3 regions of the Affinundibacterium danionis genome follow, and region 1 is predicted to be linked to each of the others. Evidence: predicted binding sites of a transcription regulator. Region 1 holds the regulator's gene; each other region holds the start of a gene.
What was found. The regulator sigma-54, encoded in region 1, starts transcription at its own class of promoters, with help from an activator protein. The targets are predictions, from matches to a motif close to TGGCANGNAANCTGCTTT.
Positions count from the first base shown of each region.

Region 1 (6,548 bases):
GATGAATCGGGATTCTGAATTAATCTAATTGTGTAGAGGCCGGATCAGGGATATGTTTGATCGCATCATGTTGATGGTCTTGAATTTTATCCTTGTGTTTGATGACCTGACGATCAAGTTTGTCGATTAAGGTGTCAATGGCGGCATATAAATCGTGCGCCAGACTTTCTACATGAATATCTTTGCCGCTGAGATGTAAATTAATGTCCGCTTTGTGGCGTTTGTCCTTTTCTCGGAGCTTATCAACCGTCAGGATAACGGCGATATCAATGACTTGATCGAAGTGTCGTCTTACCCGCTCTAGCTTGTTTTGTACATATTCACGAATTGCAGGAGTAACTTCGACGTGGTGTCCACTGATGGTGAGATTCATACTACGCTCCTATGGTGATATTGCTTCATTTGTTTCTATACTGCCGTTACTACGATCGCTCATTGGCAGAAATTTGTTTTGAGCTAAATCATATATAACGATAGAAAACAATATTTCAAGAACTGGTTTATAAAGATTTTCTTAGACTCACTGGGGGAATTTTCAGAGCTTCGCGGTACTTCGCCACTGTGCGGCGCGCGATGACCATGCCTTGTTCTCCCAATATGTCGGCGATCTTACTGTCCGAGAGGGGTTTTTTCTGGTCTTCTTCTCCTATTAATTGTTTGATCAGCGCACGTATCGCAGTAGAAGATGCTTCACCACCCGTTTCCGTTGCGACGTGACTGCCGAAAAAATATTTCAACTCAAACATACCATGGGGTGTCAGCATAAATTTCTGAGTTGTTACACGCGAAATAGTGCTCTCGTGTAATCCCAGTGTATCAGCTATTTCGCGCAAAACAAGGGGTCTCATCGCGACTGCGCCGTGCGTGAAAAAATTATATTGCCTTTCCACTATGGCTTGTGCAACGCGCAAAATCGTATCAAAACGTTGACGCATATTCTTGATCAGCCAACGCGCTTCTTGCAGTTGTGGGTTGAGACAAGGATCTCCGCGTTGTTGCTTCATTAAACTCGCGTACATCTGATTAATCCGCAGACGCGGCATGACATCACGGTTTAACATCACCTGCCATTCGTCGCCGATTTTCTTGACCACAACATCCGGCACCACATAGTCTGATTTCGCTATCGCAAATGCCAAACCCGGTTTGGGGTTACATTGACGAATGACCACTTGCGCTTCGCGTAAATCTTCATCATCGCATTGCAAAAATTTGCGTAATTTGGTGAAATCTCGTTGCGCGAATAAAGGTAAATATTGCTCGACAATTTGTAGCGCCAAGCGGCGTGTCACAAAAGGAATTTTAGGAAAACGTTTGATTTGTAAGGCCAAACATTCCGCTGTATTGCGCGCTCCGACGCCTTCAGGCTCGAAGCTTTGCAGCATAGTTAGGGCGAACTGTAGTTCTTCTAATTCGACACAAAGGTCAATTGGAAGACTCTCGTAAATTTCGTCCAAGCTCTCGCACAAATAGCCATTTTCATCGATAGCGTCGATGATTAATTCTATCAAGGCACGATCACGCGGCTCCCTGATGTTCAGACGCATTTGCTCTAACAGATGTTCTCTTAAAGTGGTCTGCGCGGCTTCTAATTGCGGGCGACCATCTTCTTCATCGTTGTTAGATTTAGAGCCATTACTAGGCGCATCGTCGAAGCTCCAGTCATCATTGTTAACTGGCCCTGCATCGGCATCTGGGGCTGTCTCGTTAACTGTCTCGTTGCTACTCGTGTCGGGTGTTTTTTCTGCGCTTTGGAATTCTTTTTCATTTTGCTGAGTGGCATTATTAATGCAGCCATCCGCCAGCAAACGCACAGCATTGTCCAAAGCATCATCGACGCGTTCTAACAATGGATTTTCAGTCAGTAATACCTCTAACTCTTGATGTAATTCTAAGGTCGATAATTGCAGTAATCGTATGGATTGCTGCAATTGTGGCGTCAAAGCCAAATGTTGCGAGGTACGTAGCTGTAAGCTCTGCTTCATGATGAGTTCGTCGCTTACATGCGGAAATGTTCACCCAAGTAGACTCGGCGCACAGTCTCATTGGTGATGATTTCATCGGGGCGTCCGCTCGCCAATACCGAGCCTTGATTGATAATGTATGCATGATCACAAATGCCGAGTGTTTCTCGCACATTGTGATCGGTGATCAACACGCCGATATTGCGCTCCTTCAGAAAACGCACGATACGCTGAATTTCAATCACGGCAATCGGGTCTACACCAGCGAACGGTTCATCGAGTAAAACGAAGCGTGGATTGGTTGCCAAAGCACGCGCAATCTCCACCCGGCGACGTTCGCCACCCGATAAGGCACGAGCAGGATTCTCGCGTAGGCCATCAATTTGCAATTCTTCTAGTAGCGTGTCGAGACGTTGCTTGATCGCGGCTTTAGACAGTGCCTTACCCTCTTCATCGCGCTGCAGTTCGAGCACGGCACGCACATTGTCTTCTACAGACAGTTTGCGGAACACCGATGCTTCTTGCGGTAAATAAGACAAGCCTAAACGTGCTCTTTGATGAATCGGTAAATGCGAAATGTCAGTGCCATCGACATCAATTTTTCCGGCATCGGAGGGCACCAAACCAACGATCATATAGAAGGACGTGGTTTTGCCGGCACCGTTTGGGCCTAGCAATCCGACGACTTCACCACTTTTAACTTGTAGCGAGACGTCACGAACTACCTGGCGCATGCCATAGCGTTTTTGCAGACCTTGAATTGCGAGAGTGCTGGATATCATTTTTCTTGTTTAGCTTCTGTCTTAGCTTGCTTAGGTTCTGAAGTAATCGTCACGCGACCGCCACCGGGAACACGTTTGCCTGAGGTTGAATTAGTCGCAGTAAAAACATCGTTAATACTGTCATACGACAAAAATTCACCATTTTGTTCTTGCGTCATTTTTTGTTGACTCAAATAACGCACATTGGCTTTGGCAATAAATTTCACGACTTCTGTTTTCTTGTCATATTCAACGCGATCTGCGGAGCCTTCTATCCATAAGTCGGGGCCACCATCACGTTTTTGACGGAAAAATACCTGGCTACCGGGTTTGCCAGACAGCGTGACCATGCCGCCATCGCTAGTTTCGGTTTCTACTGCGTTCTCTGCTTTAATCAACAAAGTCCCACGCGTCAATTCGACATTCCCCGCTAAAGTTTTGGTGCCGGTCTTGCCGTCATAGACAGTGTGTTCTGCATTAATTAAGGTCTTTTTTTGGCTATCTGCTTTTTCAGCGTGGGCGGACGAAGTCAGTGTTGCCGTCAAAAATAATGCGCTGCCAAAAAATGTTAAGAAACGCGCAGTGGGATTTAGTTTGAAATCCATATTTAATCCTTTTTCATTGATGTTATAGCGACTTAAATGTGAGATATTTTTACAGTATCTCGGTATTTCCCCACCTCGGTAATGGCTTTATTTTGCTATTTTATTGTCGATCTCTATGTGTACGTTCTTTAAAAAATGAACTTTTTGATCTGCGTTATTGGCTACCATACCAAATGCGCTAATCGTCGCTCTTGCAGTCGTCATTTTGATTCGTGCATCTGTTTTCATTTTTTCACTATCAGGGTAAAGAATTAAGGAACTCGTTTCCATGATAATCGCAGCAGTACGCGCACTCTTTGCTCTTTCTATGATCACATTGTCCATCATGTGAATCTGGTCTTCTGGTTTGGCATTTGCCGACTCTTGGACTTTCTGTTTCACGATCGCGCGATCAGCACGAATTAACATCGGCGTCTTGTCTTCATCAATGCTGACAATACGCGGCTGTAGGATTTCAAATTCATCTTCTTGCGGAAAGTGAGTTAGTTTTTCACCTGTCACGCGGTAATTAGTATTCCCTGATTGCGACAAGCGCACGAAATTAAAATCTTCCACAAAATAGTCTGGCTCACTACGCACTTTGGCGCCATTTGCACGCTCTTCACTATTTCTGCGCATAACCTCATAGGCCCAGAAACTGCCTAGCATTAATAGTCCAAGCAGTGAGACGCCTAGCCATACTCGGATACGATCAGCCGTCATTTGTCACATCCAACCGCACATCCAAATTCACATCCAAACGCACATCCAAATTCACATCCAAACGCACATCCAAAAAAGGTGCTAATGCCGTGTCATATTTGTTTTGTGCTTTCAGAATGAAGTCACATACCTCGCGCGCTGCACCGCGTCCGCCGCTGGCTTGGGTAATATAGTCAACTCGGGTACGTACTTCTTGATGGCCATTGGGTACGCTGGCAGCGAAGCCCACGCGTAATAAAATTGGCAGGTCAATCACATCGTCGCCAATGAAGCCGCAGTGTTCGTGCGCTACACCTAACTCTCGTGTTAATTGTAAGAATGCCGATTTTTTATCGTGTATCCCTTGCATCACATGTGTGATCCCCAAGTCCGAGGCACGCTTAGAAACAATCGCCGATTGTCGGGCGCTGATAATGGCGGTGGCGATACCTGCTTGTTGTAGTAATTTAATGCCTTGGCCATCAAGTACATTGAAGGTTTTCATCATTTCGCCTTCGGGACCAAAATGCAAACTACCGTCGGTCAAAATACCGTCAACATCAAATATCATCAGGCGCACTTGCGCGGCCTTGTTTTGTATTTCTGTGAAAGTGATGTCACTCATTAAATCACCTTGGCACGAGTTAAATCATGGATGTGCAAAGCGCCTACTAATTTGCCTTCCGCATCCGCAACCAGTAATTGATTGATACGATGCGTTTCCATTACTTCCACAGCTTCAACTGCTAATTGTTCAGGACGTACTGTACGTGGATTTTTTGCCATCACGTCAGCAATACTGAGGTTGGAGAAATTACTTTGTTTTTCCATCATGCGGCGTAAATCGCCGTCGGTAAATACACCAACTATGCGATTGTCGTCATCAACGATCGCCGTCATCGCCATCCCTTTTTGGGTAATTTCGAGTAAGGCTTTGGTCAAAGCAGTATCGGGTGTGACATGAGGAATCGCAGCGCCTGCGCGCATAATATCTCTCACATGAGTCAGTAAGCGTCGTCCTAGCGCACCACCTGGATGTGAGCGAGCGAAGTCTTCTTCTTTAAAACCGCGTGCATCCAATACCGCGACCGCTAATGCGTCACCTAAAGCTAAAGTTACTGTTGTACTCGCAGTCGGTGCCAAGTTGAGGGGGCAAGCCTCTTTTTCTACATGCACACTTAAATGAATATCGGCCAACTTGGCGAGGGTTGATTCAGGATTGCCAGTGAAGGCGATCAATTTGACACCCAAGCGTTTTAAAATCGGCAAAATAGCGATTAGTTCACCCGCTTCGCCAGAATACGAAATCGCGATAAACACATCTTGTGCCGTTACCATACCTAGATCGCCATGCGCTGCTTCGGCTGGGTGAACAAAAAACGACGGCGTTCCGGTGGAGGCAAAGGTCGCCGCGATTTTTCTGGCGATATGTCCTGATTTTCCGATTCCGGAAACCACTACTCTGCCGCTGCAATGTAGCAGCATAGACAAAGCATCTCCAAAACTGCGCGCATCGTCACCCGCGAGTCGTTGTTTGAGATTTAAGATGGCATCTGCTTCGATTTGCAGGGTTTCGCAAGCCAACTGCAAAGCCAGACTTGTGGTCTGCTTAGTAGTTGCATCAGGGGCGGCCGAGAACGGCATAGGGGAAGAATTTGATGTACTCATAGTTGGAGTATAAACCAAATACGAACAAGCAAGAACTTTGCCAGAGCTAATTTGATGTCTTCTTGATGGGTTCGAATATCATGAGCTAATGAAAAAAGTGTTGGGTAAATGTCCTAATTCGAATTTGTACAGATAGAAAGAATTGCTAAGCTTGTAAATTAAAATGTAATCAAGGATACTTTTGCGGATACGAATTTTCGTATTTGTATTTTGCGCTTTTTTGTATTGTTGTTTGTGTCGTTGTTTGTGTTTTTTGGCGCAGATATAAAAGTTTTTTAAGCATATTTAATTAGATTATTTTGTGAAAGTCATACTATGAATCCATACTCAGTAGATCCTAACGGTAGTTCATCCGATCCAGCGTCACAAGTTGTAGAGGCGCAAACTACGCCAGATGGCGCCCAGTTCGTTCAAGAAGGAAATTCCGTCGACGCCGGAAGAGCAACCGCTTGGTATGGTTATGGCTTTGATCAGTTCAAGGCAAATGCCGGTGTTTGGATCGGTATGTTAGTTGTATTATTTGTCATTATGATGGTGTTGGCCTTCGTGCCTGTGCTGGGTAGTTTGGCATCGAATGTGTTAATGCCAGTCTTTTTTGGTGGATTGATGTTGGCCGGTCAGGCTAGCCGTGAAGGCCGTCCAGTTACATTTGATTATTTGTTTGCGGGCTTTAAAGACAAATTTGGTTCCTTGGCTTTGTTAGGTGTATTTTGGATGATCGCGATTTTGTTGATTACTGTTGTAGCAGGTATTTTTGCTGCGCTGTTATTTGGCGGTGCGATGGCAACGGGTGCACTCGTTGGCGGCGCGGGAATGAGTGGCGGCGCTGGCTTGCTGGGCTTAGGTTTAACGGCGATCTTGGGTTTTGT
Region 1 is NZ_JBHLXJ010000003.1:23,352-29,899, reverse strand. Features, by position in the region: gene hpf (ribosome hibernation-promoting factor, HPF/YfiA family) at 20-373, opposite strand; gene ACFFJH_RS02845 (RNA polymerase factor sigma-54) at 501-1,985, opposite strand; gene lptB (LPS export ABC transporter ATP-binding protein) at 2,000-2,746, opposite strand; gene lptA (lipopolysaccharide transport periplasmic protein LptA) at 2,743-3,330, opposite strand; gene lptC (LPS export ABC transporter periplasmic protein LptC) at 3,418-4,032, opposite strand; gene ACFFJH_RS02825 (KdsC family phosphatase) at 4,022-4,636, opposite strand; gene ACFFJH_RS02820 (KpsF/GutQ family sugar-phosphate isomerase) at 4,636-5,655, opposite strand; gene ACFFJH_RS02815 (BPSS1780 family membrane protein) at 5,995-6,548, shown strand, end outside.

Region 2 (6,548 bases), on a different contig from region 1:
TGGATGTGCGTTTGTCGATTGATGATTTTGGGACTGGCTATTCTTCTTTAGCTTATCTGCGTGTGTTACCCGTGCAAGCTTTCAAGTTGGATCGTGGCTTTGTCTGGGACATGGACAAGGGCGGTAAAGCGTGGGAAATTTGTGCTACCGCGATTAGCCTCGCGCAAAATCTTGGCTTGGAAGTGGTGGCTGAAGGTGTGGAAACAGAAGAGCAATCTGAACAATTAAAAAAATTGGGCTGTCATCTGTTGCAAGGCTATTTGTTCGCCAAACCCTTGACGGTTGAGGCTGCGGATATTTTTCTCGCGGCTTCCTTGTTGGGAAATCAAAAAGCTGAGGCAACGCCAACGCCAGCGATATTGCACGCAAAAACTAATTCAAATCTCGCTGGACTTGCGCTTCAATCTGAGCCCATTCCTCCTCAGTAAATAAGCGAGAACGCGTGTGAAACGCTTTGCCGCTGGCACCTTCTAATGAAAATGTGCCGCCGTGTCCCTCGATGACATCGAGAATTAATTGCGTATGTTTCCAATAATCGTATTGCAGCTTGCCGATGTAAAACGGAACGCCATCCAGTTCGCCTAATTTAATATCGTAAGGCCCAATAGTCAGGTCGCTTGGTAAATAGCAATTCGCAGCACTATTGTCGCAACATCCTCCCGATTGATGAAACAGGATATCGCCGTGCTCGGCTTTGAGTTGAGTAATCAGATCGTAAGCCGCAGGAGTGGCTATGACTCGGTCTACCATAATGCCTCGCGCTAAATTGAAATGAATTAATTTAAGAATGGCGCAGTATTTCTATCCATACTGCGCCATTCTTTGCTCATCATAAACCATGGCTTTGATTACGATCGTAGCCGTAGCTACACCTTCGCTTAGAAGAAGCCCAATTTATTTTCGCTGTAGCTGACCAAGAGATTTTTAGTTTGCTGGTAGTGATTCAACATCATTTTGTGATTTTCACGACCTATGCCGGACTCTTTGTAACCACCGAATGCGGCATGAGCAGGGTAAGCGTGATAGCAATTAGTCCAAACACGACCGGCTTTGATGGCGCGTCCCATGCGGTAGGCGACATTGCCGTTGCGGCTCCAAACACCGGCGCCCAAACCGTACAAGGTATCATTGGCAATCTCCAGCGCTTCGGCTTCGTCTTTAAAGGTGGTGATCGCTAACACTGGGCCGAAGATTTCTTCTTGGAAGATGCGCATCTTGTTATGGCCTTTGAACATGGTCGGCTGTACATAATAGCCACCTTCCAAATCGCCACCTAAGTGCGCTTGCGCACCGCCAATTAGTACTTCTGCACCTTCTTGTTTGCCGAGATCAAGATAGGACAAGATCTTGGTCAATTGTTCTTTAGACGCTTGCGCACCCATCATGCTGTCGGTGTCCAGTGGGTTAGCATGCTTGATCGCTGCTACGCGCTGCATGACACGTTCCATGAATTTATCGTAGATACTTTCTTGTATCAAAGCACGCGATGGGCAGGTACAAACTTCGCCCTGATTGAATGCAAACAAGACCAAGCCTTCTATCGCTTTATCAAGGAAAGCATCATCTTTATCCATGATGTCAGCAAAGAAGATATTGGGCGACTTACCTCCTAGTTCTAAGGTAGCGGGAATGAGATTGTTCGCTGCCGCTTGCGCAATAACGCGACCAGTTGAGGTGGAACCAGTGAATGCAATTTTTGCGATGCGCTTGCTATTGGCTAAAGGCATACCTGCTTCGCGACCATAACCGTTGACGATATTTAATACGCCCGCTGGCAGTAAGTCGGCGATAAGTTCAGTCAAAATTAATAGCGAAATTGGAGTGGATTCAGCGGGTTTTAAGACCACACAATTGCCTGCAGCTAGCGCTGGGGCAAGCTTCCATGCCGCCATCAAAATCGGGAAATTCCATGGAATGATTTGCCCAACTACGCCTAAAGGTTCATGGTAATGATAGGCCACTGTGGTTTCATCGAGTTCGGACAAAGAACCTTCTTGGGCGCGAATGCAACCAGCAAAATAACGGAAGTGATCGACCGTCAGTGGGATGTCGGCATTCAAGGTTTCGCGTATGGCTTTGCCATTATCGACCGTCTCTGCGTAGGCTAGTAATTCGAGATTGGCTTCTATGCGATCGGCAATTTTATTCAAAATATTGGCGCGTTCAGTCGGAGAGGTTTTGCCCCAAGCATCGGCTGCTGCATGCGCTGCATCAAGCGCTAGCTCTATGTCTTCCGCAGTTGAACGTGCCGCTTGTGTATACACTTTGCCGCTAATGGGTGTAATTACATCAAAGTACTGCGCCTTGACCGGAGCAGTCCATTTACCGCCGATAAAATTGTTGTAGTGAGATTGGTATTGAATGAGCGCACCTGCAGTGCCTGGGGCTGAGTAAATCAAGTTGGTCTCCTTGGGTGGTGGTTTAGTTGTGGTTGTCTTATCGATAAACTTATTAGCAAGCTGAGATGTGTCACAGCGATGGTCAACCCAGACTTGTTCCCATGACTGATTGCAAATGCCATGCCAGTTGTATTTGGTTTTTTGGGAGATTCACTATGCTGCATTGCAACCTCCTAGCTAGGGTGTTTTCTTTGCTCAATTTTGTAAAAAAATGGTTTGCTTTTTTATTGATTTTTCGCAGACTTATTGTTTTAGGACAGTAGAAATTCTCTTCTGTGCTGGTATCGATGAGGCGCAATCCTGCTACTATGTTTGTCAGTTGTCCGCGCTGTAACGTGACAGCTGTAACATTTTGAGACAGGTAATAGTTTGGTGTTGCGTTGTGCGCTAGTACCAATTTGCGTGTAGCCTATGAAGAAACCAAACAAAGAAAAGCGACCTATATCGCTCACGGAGACCAGTTCATGCGCCATCACGCGATCCTTCCCGCACCGCACTTGAAACAAGCGCGCTTACAGTTTGTAGAGCGCGGTATTTATCCAGAATCTGCTATTGATTTGCGTGTTGCTCAGTCTTGGCAACGAAGCTTGTCTGCTGGACTTTCACCGGTAGGTGCAGTCGATAGTGTTGATAATTTAAGTGCGCGTAATCTGGATTATGTTCGTGATGTCAACCACGAATTAATCAGTCATTCCGAGCCTGTGATTGAATACCTGTTTGGCCAACTTAGGCACAGTCATAGCATGGTGATACTGGCCGATGCTCAAGGTGTTTTAATGCATACCTTGGGTGATCTGGATTTTCTAAGTAAGGCGGATCGTGTCGCGCTCAAGTGTGGCGCAAGTTGGGCTGAAAATCAGCGTGGTACCAATGCTATCGGAACGGCTCTCGCGGATGCCAGTGAAATAGAAATCAACGGTGCCGAACACTATTTAGAGCACAATGAATTTTTGACTTGTGCCGCAGCGCCGATTTTGTCCGCGCAAGGTAAGTTGATGGGCATACTGGATATTTCGGGTGATCACCGCAGTCGCCATCCCCATACATTGGGATTAGTCTCGACCGCAGCCCAGATGATAGAAAACAGTATGGTGCTAAGCTCATCCCAGCATCAAATTATCGTGCGGTTGCATGCTCGGGCAGAAGGTTTAGGATCGGTCGCTCAGGCCGTATTGGCATTTTCTGAAGATGGTTTTTTACTGGGTGCGAATCGATGTGGTTTAAGTCTATTGAAACTACGTTATGCCGATCTTGGGGCAAGCTCGTGGGCGCAATTGTTTGATCAGGATTTTGAAACTTTATTAACGCTTTCTACACGTTCGGCAGGCTATGCGCATCCAGTTGGTATTCCTCAAGTCTTGTCTTGTCGGGACGGTCGTCGTTTGTTTATGCAAATGCATAGTCAAAATAGAGTTCGTCAGGCAGTGACGATTAGTACGCAAACTGAGCTTGATTCATTACACACTTCATCACAGATCGATCGTCGTTGGTTTGCGGCGGATCAAAAGGCGCGTAAGTTGATTGATAAAGCGATTCCCTTATTAGTCACCGGTGAATCGGGTGTAGGAAAAGAAGTATTCGCTCGCTCTGTACATCAGGCCTCAAGCCGTCGTGACAAGCCCTTTGTCGCGGTGAATTGCGCGGCGATTCCTGAGCATTTGATTGAGGCTGAATTATTCGGATATGTCGCGGGTGCATTCACCGGCGCATTGCGACAAGGAGCGCTGGGTCGCTTGCGCGAGGCGCATGGCGGCACTTTGTTTCTAGACGAAATCGGCGACATGCCTTTGTCTTTGCAGACTCGGTTATTGCGGGTTTTACAGGAGAGAGTCGTCACGCCTTTGGGCAGTAGTGCGGCGATAGCGGTGGATTTTAATTTGATTTGCGCGACCCACCAAAATCTACAAAGCAATATAGAGCAAGGGCGTTTTCGGGCAGATTTGTATTATCGTATTAATGGCCTGCATTTGAGTTTGCCCGCTTTGCGTGAACGCACTGATTTTGTTGAGCTATGTTTGAATCTGTTAAGTGAATTGAGACAGCAGCAGAGCGATATTATTAGCATTGCCCCAGATTTATTGAGTGCCATGTGTCGTTATCATTGGCCAGGAAATGTGCGGCAACTCAGTCATGTACTGCGTGCGGCCGTGGCTTTGATGGATGAGTACCAATCTGAAATTAGTTGGGAACATTTGGGGGATGAACTCGCCCAAGAGTTAGCACTATTAACGGGAGTCAATGACAATCTAATTTCAATTGCCACCATGGCGAGTCGAGCAGATATCGATGCTGACACTGAGACCGAAAAAATGCCAGTAAGCAATTTGCGGCAGAGTGCGCATCAGTTAATCTTAATGGCCTTGCAAAATGCAAACGGTAATGTGTCAGCCGCTGCGCGTGATTTGGGTATTAGTCGTCAAACCTTGTATCGCAAAATACGTAGTCAGCGTATGACCCAATCGTGAACGAATAGTGAACGAATTGCGCTATGTACATTGCTAAGCAGAGTGAGTGATGTGTTGAGTTAATAGATAAAAAAAGCGTCAACTGGTATTTACCGTTGACGCTTTCTTTTTGATCTTGATGCAATGATGAATGAAACTTAGTTCAGTTCTATATTTGATCCGGCATACGGAACTTTGATCTGCGATCACCCATCAAGTTACGGATTTCTTTAATGCTGATGCCTGATTCTTCGTGCATACGAATCAGTAATGAAGGACCGACGGGCAGAATTTTGTGACGTATTTTACTGATCACTGGCGGCGCCACTTCTAAAGCACGAGAGAGTGCCGCGTCGTTTTTAATGCCTAGAGTTTTGATCAAAGTATCAAGCAAGTTATTTGGATCGTATTGAAACTCTTCGGACGTTGGAATGTCGAGGATATTAGCCATGGAATATGATGTCTCCGATTTAAATGATTGAAATAAAAAAACTTTGACTTCTGACCAGGTTTTAAGGCTTGAAACTTAGGGTACAACTGGTTTTTCAACTAGGTTTGCAACTGAGGCTGAACTAAGTCTGTAAGGCTGATATCATTGATTTAGAAAGCACCCAGTAACTCGTACTTTAAGGCAAAACTTAAATGGCCTATTAGCACGGATTGATACATCTTCGACTTGTGATTTTGCTTACTTCAATGTATTCAAGTAACGCTAATAATGCAAGGTAAATTATTATGTCTATTTGAACCGACAGAGCCTTTGGCATAGATATATTCTGCTACCTTAGTGCCTATCTAGCCATCTCTCTCTGGATCAGGTCAAAATGGTCATATACACCATTGTAGGAGATTTCGGTAAAAGCAAATGTGAAAAATTGTCACGTGATTTTGATATGCGCAAAAAACCACGGAAACCTAAAGTGGTATTTGCGCATCGTTGAACTTATGACTGGCTTGATCTAAGCACGCATAGTGATGCGTGCCGACTAGGCGTCGGTGGATTGTGAGTGGTCTTAGATGGGTAAGAGACTGGGGGAGCGACCCTGCAATATATCTTCGCTACGGATGTGTACCGCTGCTTTTGATTCTGGATGAGTCAGAATGTAGAACTGTTTTTGTTTTACCGCCGATATCACTGCCTGTGCAACTTGCTCAGGAGCGATCCCTGCTTCCACTGCCTTGGTGATTGCTGCACCGGTTTTCAGGCTGATGGTTTCTAATTGCTCTAGCTTACTGCGGTCGGCCTGATCGCGATGACGCTCTGAGTCCGTGATGCGAGTTTTGACCCAGCTTGGGCAAAGCACTGACACACCGATTTTTGATTTACGTAAAGTTAGATCGTGATACAAACTCTCACTCAAAGCGACGACGCCGAATTTACTCACATTGTAGGCAGCTAGCGCGGGTTCTGCGATTAAGCCAGCGAGCGATGCGGTGTTGACGATATGAGCTTCTTCCTTACTTGCCAACATGCGGGGAACGAAGGCACGTAGCGCATGGGTGACGCCATAAAGATTGATGCCCATAATCCATTCCCAATCTTTAGCCGTTGTTTCCCAAGCAGATTTGGTGAAAGCGACACCCGCGTTATTGACCAGCAAATGCACCTGTCCAAATTGAGTATAAGCTTGGTCGGCCAGATGCATGATGGCCGCTTCTTGTGCGACATCGGTGACCACGCCTATCACTTGGCTGCCGTTCTGGC
Region 2 is NZ_JBHLXJ010000007.1:36,036-42,583, forward strand. Features, by position in the region: gene ACFFJH_RS05925 (putative bifunctional diguanylate cyclase/phosphodiesterase) at 1-428, shown strand, start outside; gene ACFFJH_RS05930 (DUF779 domain-containing protein) at 373-750, opposite strand; gene exaC (acetaldehyde dehydrogenase ExaC) at 879-2,399, opposite strand; gene ACFFJH_RS05940 (sigma-54-dependent Fis family transcriptional regulator) at 2,864-4,864, shown strand; gene ACFFJH_RS05945 (hypothetical protein) at 5,013-5,294, opposite strand; gene ACFFJH_RS05950 (SDR family NAD(P)-dependent oxidoreductase) at 5,857-6,548, opposite strand, start outside.
Region 2: the regulator sigma-54 is predicted to act here: its motif matches at 2,508-2,525, upstream of exaC (acetaldehyde dehydrogenase ExaC).

Region 3 (6,548 bases), on a different contig from region 1:
CTGGCGTTCAAACGCACGCTCTACCCGTTCTTGAATTGCTTGGCTGGATTCGCTGTCGCTTTGACGCAATAGATCGGCATGGGCTAGGGCTGGCACTTGAATTTGCATGTCAATGCGATCTAATAAGGGACCTGAGATTTTTCCTTGATAGCGGCTTACCGCATCCGGTGTACACCGGCATTTATTATTGAAATGACCCAGATAGCCACATGGGCAGGGATTCATGGCTGCAATTAATTGAAAGCGTGCGGGGAAGTCCGCTTGTTTTGCTGCGCGTGAGATATGAATATGACCTGATTCCAATGGCTCGCGTAATACCTCTAAGACTTTGCGGTCGAATTCGGGCAATTCATCGAGAAATAATACGCCATGATGCGCCAATGAGATTTCACCGGGGCGTGGTGTACTTCCACCTCCTACTAGTGCAACGGCAGATGCCGTATGGTGAGGCGAACGATAAGGACGTTGCTTCCATTTGTTCAAAGTAAAACCGCTACTAAGTGATTGTACAGCGGCAGATTCCAAGGCTTGTTGCTCGGTCATGCCTGGCAAAATGCCTGGGAAACGACTAGCTAACATCGATTTGCCGGTGCCCGGTGGGCCCATTAACAAGACACTGTGATTGCCAGCGGCAGCGACTTCCAGCGCGCGTTTTACTTGCAATTGACCTTTGACATCGCTGAAATCCGGATAGCTTGGCGCTTCGCTTTGTACTTGACTTCGATGCATGCTGATCTTGGATTCTGAATCAACACCTGCGAAGTGGGCGCACACCTGTAACAATGATTCGGCGGGATAAATACGCGCATCACTTACTAAGGCGGCTTCATTCGCATTGGCTTTGGGCAGCATAAATGCTCGCGCGTTTTCCGATGTTTTGCCATTACCTCGGCAAATTGCATAGGTCATGGCTAGCGCACCGCGTATCGGTCGCAATTCTCCAGACAAGGATAATTCACCGGCGAATTCGTATTGATCTAAAGTGTCATCAGGTATTTGTCCTGAAGCTGCCAGTATTCCTAAAGCGATTGGCAGATCAAAGCGTCCTGATTCTTTAGGTAAGTCTGCGGGCGCCAAATTGACGGTAATTTTCTGAGCGGGAAAATCAAAGCGCGCATTTTGTAATGCTGCGCGTACCCGGTCTTTCGATTCTTTGACTTCGGTTTCTGGTAAGCCGACGATGGCAAATGCGGGCAAACCATTTGCCAGATGCACTTCAACAGTCACTTCGGGCGCTTCCATTCCATTTAAGGCGCGACTTTTTAAAACGGCCAATGCCATGTAGTTTGCCCAGAGTTTGAGTGCTTACTATTTGTTTACGATTCGTTTATGACTTGCTTAAGTGTGCTTCCAGTTCGGCGACCCGTGCTTCTAGTGCTTCTAATTTCGCGCGAGTTTTTGCCAAAACTTGGGCTTGAATATCAAATTCTTCGCGGGTCACCAAATCTAGCTTGGCAAAACCTTGGTTCATCATCGCCTTGATATTTTTTTCTATATCTTTGGCGGGTGAGTTTTCCAGTGCTTGCTGAACTTTGTTGTGTACATCATTAAAAAATTGATTCGGTTCCATAATTTTTCCTTGTTTAAAGTTATCGATGAGGTCTTATAGTGCAAAAGCGCATTTGCGGTGCATTATAAAGTTCCTGTCGATAAAGAATGCGCCATTTCAGTGCGCGATTTATTAGGGAAAGCATAAAATTAACATAAATGAAAACAAATTGTGTATATTTTTTTATTGCTTTTTTGTTGTGAGTGCTAAGTGTAGGCAAGTGGATTTGTCTACATAAGCTGGTGTTTTGTTTTTGCTTTGCTCTTCTCCCCTTTCCGCTCTCTCCTTTTTTTCCACTCTATTTATCCTACTCACACCGTCCATTCTTGGGGCGGAATTGCGATTGAATGGGCATACCACTTTTGATTCGAAAAATTGATTTAGCTGATTTATGACGCATTGCAATAAAGCTGGCACGAGTTCTGCTAGAAGTTAAGTAAAAGTCGCGACTTTGCTGGCTGATACCAGCGTAGAAAATAAATAAAAGTCAATGTTTAGCGTCGGTCAGTTTTTTTAGAGTTAATTAGTAAATGCAGTCTAAATCAAACTTCCACCAATGGGGATACAACATGAAAACGAAATTAACGCGCAAGGTAATGGCGAGTGCAGTAATGGGTGTAGCGATGAGTGCAATGGCGAATGCTTTGGTCGCAGTACCAGCGTTTGCTCAAGAAGCGAAACCGGAACATGAAGTCAGTTTTAATATAGGCGGAGTTAGTGACTATCGTTATCGTGGTATTTCTCAATCGCGTTTGAAACCGGCATTACAAGGTGGTGCTGATTATGTGAATAACACGCATGGCATTTACGCTGGCACTTGGTTATCAACCATTAAGTGGACTAAAGATGCGGGCGGTAGTGGTGAAGTGGAGATGGACCTGTATGCGGGAAAACGCGGTGAGATTACGCCAGATGTGACTTATGACGTTGGCGTTCTGTCCTATGTTTATCCAAGCAATGGTTTGAAAAAGGTCGCTGGTTTTGCCGATGCGAATACCACTGAAATCTACGGTCAAATTGGCAGTGGTCCTTTCTACGCGAAGTATTCACATTCCGTCACGAATTTATTTGGCTTCGTTAATAGTAAAAATAGCGGCTACTTAGATTTGGGTGCCAATCTCGACCTGAGTGAAGGCTATACCTTGAATCTGCATTACGGTCGCCAAACGATTAAAAACAATACCGCTTCCTCGTACAACGATTGGAAAGTGGGCGTCACCAAAGAATTGGTCGGCGTGAATTTCAGCTTAGCCGTCATCGGTACCAGCGCTGACGAAAAGCTGTACTACACCCCAGCGGGTAAATTTACCGGCAAAACCAGCTTGGTAGTGTCTGCGGTAAAAACTTTTTAATTCTTGGTCGAGTAAGACTCTGCAAAGAATTAATCCATAAAGAATTAACCCATATCGAACCAACAGATGTTTTGTTCAATACATCATTGAGACCATCATGAAACTGATTACTGCCATTATTAAACCATTTAAGTTGGACGAAGTTCGCGAGGCGCTTTCAGAAATTGGCGTGCAAGGTATTACCGTTACGGAAGTGAAAGGCTTTGGCCGTCAAAAAGGTCATACCGAGTTATATCGTGGCGCGGAATATGTCGTCGATTTTTTGCCTAAGACCAAAATTGAAGCTGCGGTTGAAGACAATATTGTTGAGCGTGCTTTAGAAGCTATTGAGAACGCTGCCCGTACCGGAAAAATTGGCGACGGCAAAATTTTTGTCTATTCACTGGAACAAGTGGTACGGATTCGTACCGGTGAAACAGGCAACGAGGCGCTTTAATCAAGATCAGCCTAGTCGAATCTTTCGAACGAATTGAACTTATCGAACCAACGAGACCTAAAATGAATAAACTATTTAAAATCCTCGCTGCCACCGTGTGTGCGCTAGCGATAGGGCAAAGCAGTTTAGCCTTTGCCGAAGAGCAAGCCGTAGCGTCGGCCAGTGCTGTCGCGGCCGTAAGTGCGTCTGCATCAGTGTCAGCTTCACTGCCGGCATCGATGCCAGCTAGCGCGGACGCAGCATCTGCTTCAGTGTCTGCATCAGTACCGGCAGCAGCTCCTGCCGCAGTACCAGCACAAGTATCAGCACCAGCGCCAGCACCGACTGCGAATAAAGGTGATACCGCTTGGTTATTAGTCGCCACGGTTTTGGTGACTATGATGTCGATTCCTGGTTTAGCCTTGTTTTATGGTGGTTTAGTACGCTCAAAAAACATGCTCTCTGTGTTGCTGCAAGTGTTCATGATTTTTGCGGTAATTGTCGTGTTGTGGTGCGTTTATGGTTATTCATTGGCGTTCACAGAAGGTTCTCGTTTCATCGGGAAATTTGACAGAGTTCTTTTACAAGGTATTTGGGACCCAGTACAAGCAAGTTTCACTACAGCGGCTACTTTTAGCAAAGGGGTGGTGATTCCGGAGTTTGTATTTGTCGCGTTCCAGGCGACTTTTGCGGCGATTACTTGCGGCTTGATCATTGGTGCTTTTGCCGAGCGCGCTAAGTTCAAAGCGGTATTAGCTTTCGTCGTCATTTGGTTCACTTTCAGCTATTTGCCTATCGCTCATATGGTGTGGTTCTGGACTGGCCCCGACGCGATTAAAGACGCCGCGACTTTAGCGACAGAAACCGCCAAAGCGGGCTTCTTGTTCCAAATGGGTGCACTCGATTTCGCAGGTGGTACGGTGGTTCATATCAATGCGGCGGTTGCTGGTTTGGTGGGTGCATTCATGATTGGTAAGCGGGTTGGTTATGGTAAAGAAGCAATGGCGCCTCATTCGTTGACAATGACCATGATCGGTGCGTCTTTGTTGTGGGTGGGTTGGTTTGGTTTCAATGCAGGCTCCGCGTATGAAGCGAATGATATTGCGGCCTTGGCGTTTATCAATACTTTGTTAGCGACTGCTGCCGCCACCGTTTCATGGGTTTTCGGTGAATGGATGACTAAGGGTAAGCCTTCTATGTTAGGTGGCGCTTCGGGTGCGGTGGCTGGCTTAGTTGCAATCACACCGGCTTGCGGTTTTGTCGGACCTATGGGTGCTTTAGTCATTGGTCTGGCTTCCGGTATCGTCTGCTTATGGGGTGTCAATGGTTTGAAACGTATGCTGGGTGCTGATGATTCGCTGGACGTATTTGGTGTGCATGGCGTTGGCGGTATTTTGGGTGCCTTGTTGACAGGCGTTTTTGCTTCACCATCCTTAGGCGGTCAAGGTATTTTTGACTATGTGACTAATAAGATGTCGGCTGATGCCTATAGCATTGCGGGTCAAGTAACAACTCAAGCCACAGCGGTTGGCGTAACGATTCTGTGGTCCGCCATCGTTTCTGTTATCGCTTATAAATTAGTTGATTTGGTTATAGGCTTGCGTGTTCCTGAAGATGAAGAACGTGAAGGCTTGGATATCACTAGTCATGGTGAGTCTGCTTATCATTCTTAAGCTAGTTCGCGCCGACAAATTTGGCTGGCGCAGATTTGAATAACTGAGTTAAATAACGCAATTAAATAAGTCGATGTAAAGATTTCTTGGTGGGACTTTCACGCCTCTCAGTAACTTGGGAGGCGTTTTTTTATGGGTGTTTTGTTTTTGTTTGGGACATATTTTTAAAAATACTTGTCCGAAAATGGCTAGAAGCGGGACTTGCTTTCACGTATAACGACATCTAAGCGATTGGTGCCCGTAAAAAATACGGCATGAGTCAGTTGAAATCGATACCAATAAAGTACAACATAAGCCACTACCTACCTTATCCATGAACGCACCTTCCATCCCCGCACCGGACCTCCATTTGTCGGATTACTACCGAGCACTTGCTGCGAAAGACGCGCGCTTTGATGGGGTATTTTTTGCTGGAATCACGACCACAGGTATTTATTGTCGTTCGATTTGTCGAGTGAAAACGCCACGTGCAAGTTCTTGCGTGTTTTTTCATTCGCAGGCGGCGGCCGAGGCGGCAGGTTTCAGACCATGTTTGCGTTGCCGTCCTGAGTTGGCTCCCTACGATTTGCAACAAAATTTGGCGCATGCGATTTGGCAAAAAATTGCAGCAGGAGCAATGAATGAGCAAGGACTGGAATCATTGGCACAAACCGTTGGCTTATCTTCGCGCCAATTGCGTAGAGTGGTATTGCAAGAGTTTGGCGTTAGCCCTATCGAATTAGCACAAACGCAGCGCTTACTATTTGCAAAAAAGCTTTTGCAAGAAACGAATCTGAGTATGACCGAGCTTGCATTTGCAGCAGGTTTTGGCAGTGTGCGGCGTTTTAATGCCTTATTTGAAGCACGTTACAAAATGACGCCAGCTTCTATCCGACGCTCTCATTCTCAGCCCGAGTCGGGGATTTATTTGCGTTTGGCATATCGTCCCCCTTATGCCTGGGATGCCTTACTTAATTATCTGTGCGGACGTGCTATGGCAGGTTTGGAATACGTCGATAGTGAGGAGGCTAGTTATCGCCGCACCATACAGTTAGATGGAAAAAATGGTTGGATCAGTATTCATCACATCGCGGATAAACAGCAATTGGGCTTGCAGATTGCACCCTCTTTAAGCAGCGTGTTGATGCCATTGTTAGCCAAAATACGCCAGCAGTTTGATGTCGAGGCTAATCCGGTTTTGATCGCCAGTCATTTACAACACGATCCTATTTTGGCGCAGCAAATGCAGCGCACCCCGGGACTGAGAGTGCCCGGTAGCTTTGCGCCCTTTGAGTTGGCGATACGTGCCATTTTAGGGCAGCAAGTGAGCGTGGCTGGCGCGACGACGGTGGCAGGTCGTTTGGTACGCAGTTTTGGTGAACCCATGCAGACACCTTGGCCACAGTTGAGCCATCATTTTCCGACGCCAGTGCGTTTAGCGACATTGAGCATTGAGGACATCGCCGCTATCGGCATACCAAAATCGCGGGCGGCCACTATCCAGAGTTTTGCTGCTTTTAGTGCGGGTGGTGGTTTGGATATCAATCCCGGTATCAGTATGGAGCAACTGATCCAACGCT
Region 3 is NZ_JBHLXJ010000013.1:195,068-201,615, forward strand. Features, by position in the region: gene ACFFJH_RS12205 (YifB family Mg chelatase-like AAA ATPase) at 1-1,281, opposite strand, end outside; gene ACFFJH_RS12210 (accessory factor UbiK family protein) at 1,328-1,570, opposite strand; gene ACFFJH_RS12215 (TorF family putative porin) at 2,119-2,901, shown strand; gene ACFFJH_RS12220 (P-II family nitrogen regulator) at 2,999-3,337, shown strand; gene ACFFJH_RS12225 (ammonium transporter) at 3,400-4,989, shown strand; gene ACFFJH_RS12230 (AlkA N-terminal domain-containing protein) at 5,303-6,548, shown strand, end outside.
Region 3: the regulator sigma-54 is predicted to act here: its motif matches at 1,961-1,978, upstream of ACFFJH_RS12215 (TorF family putative porin).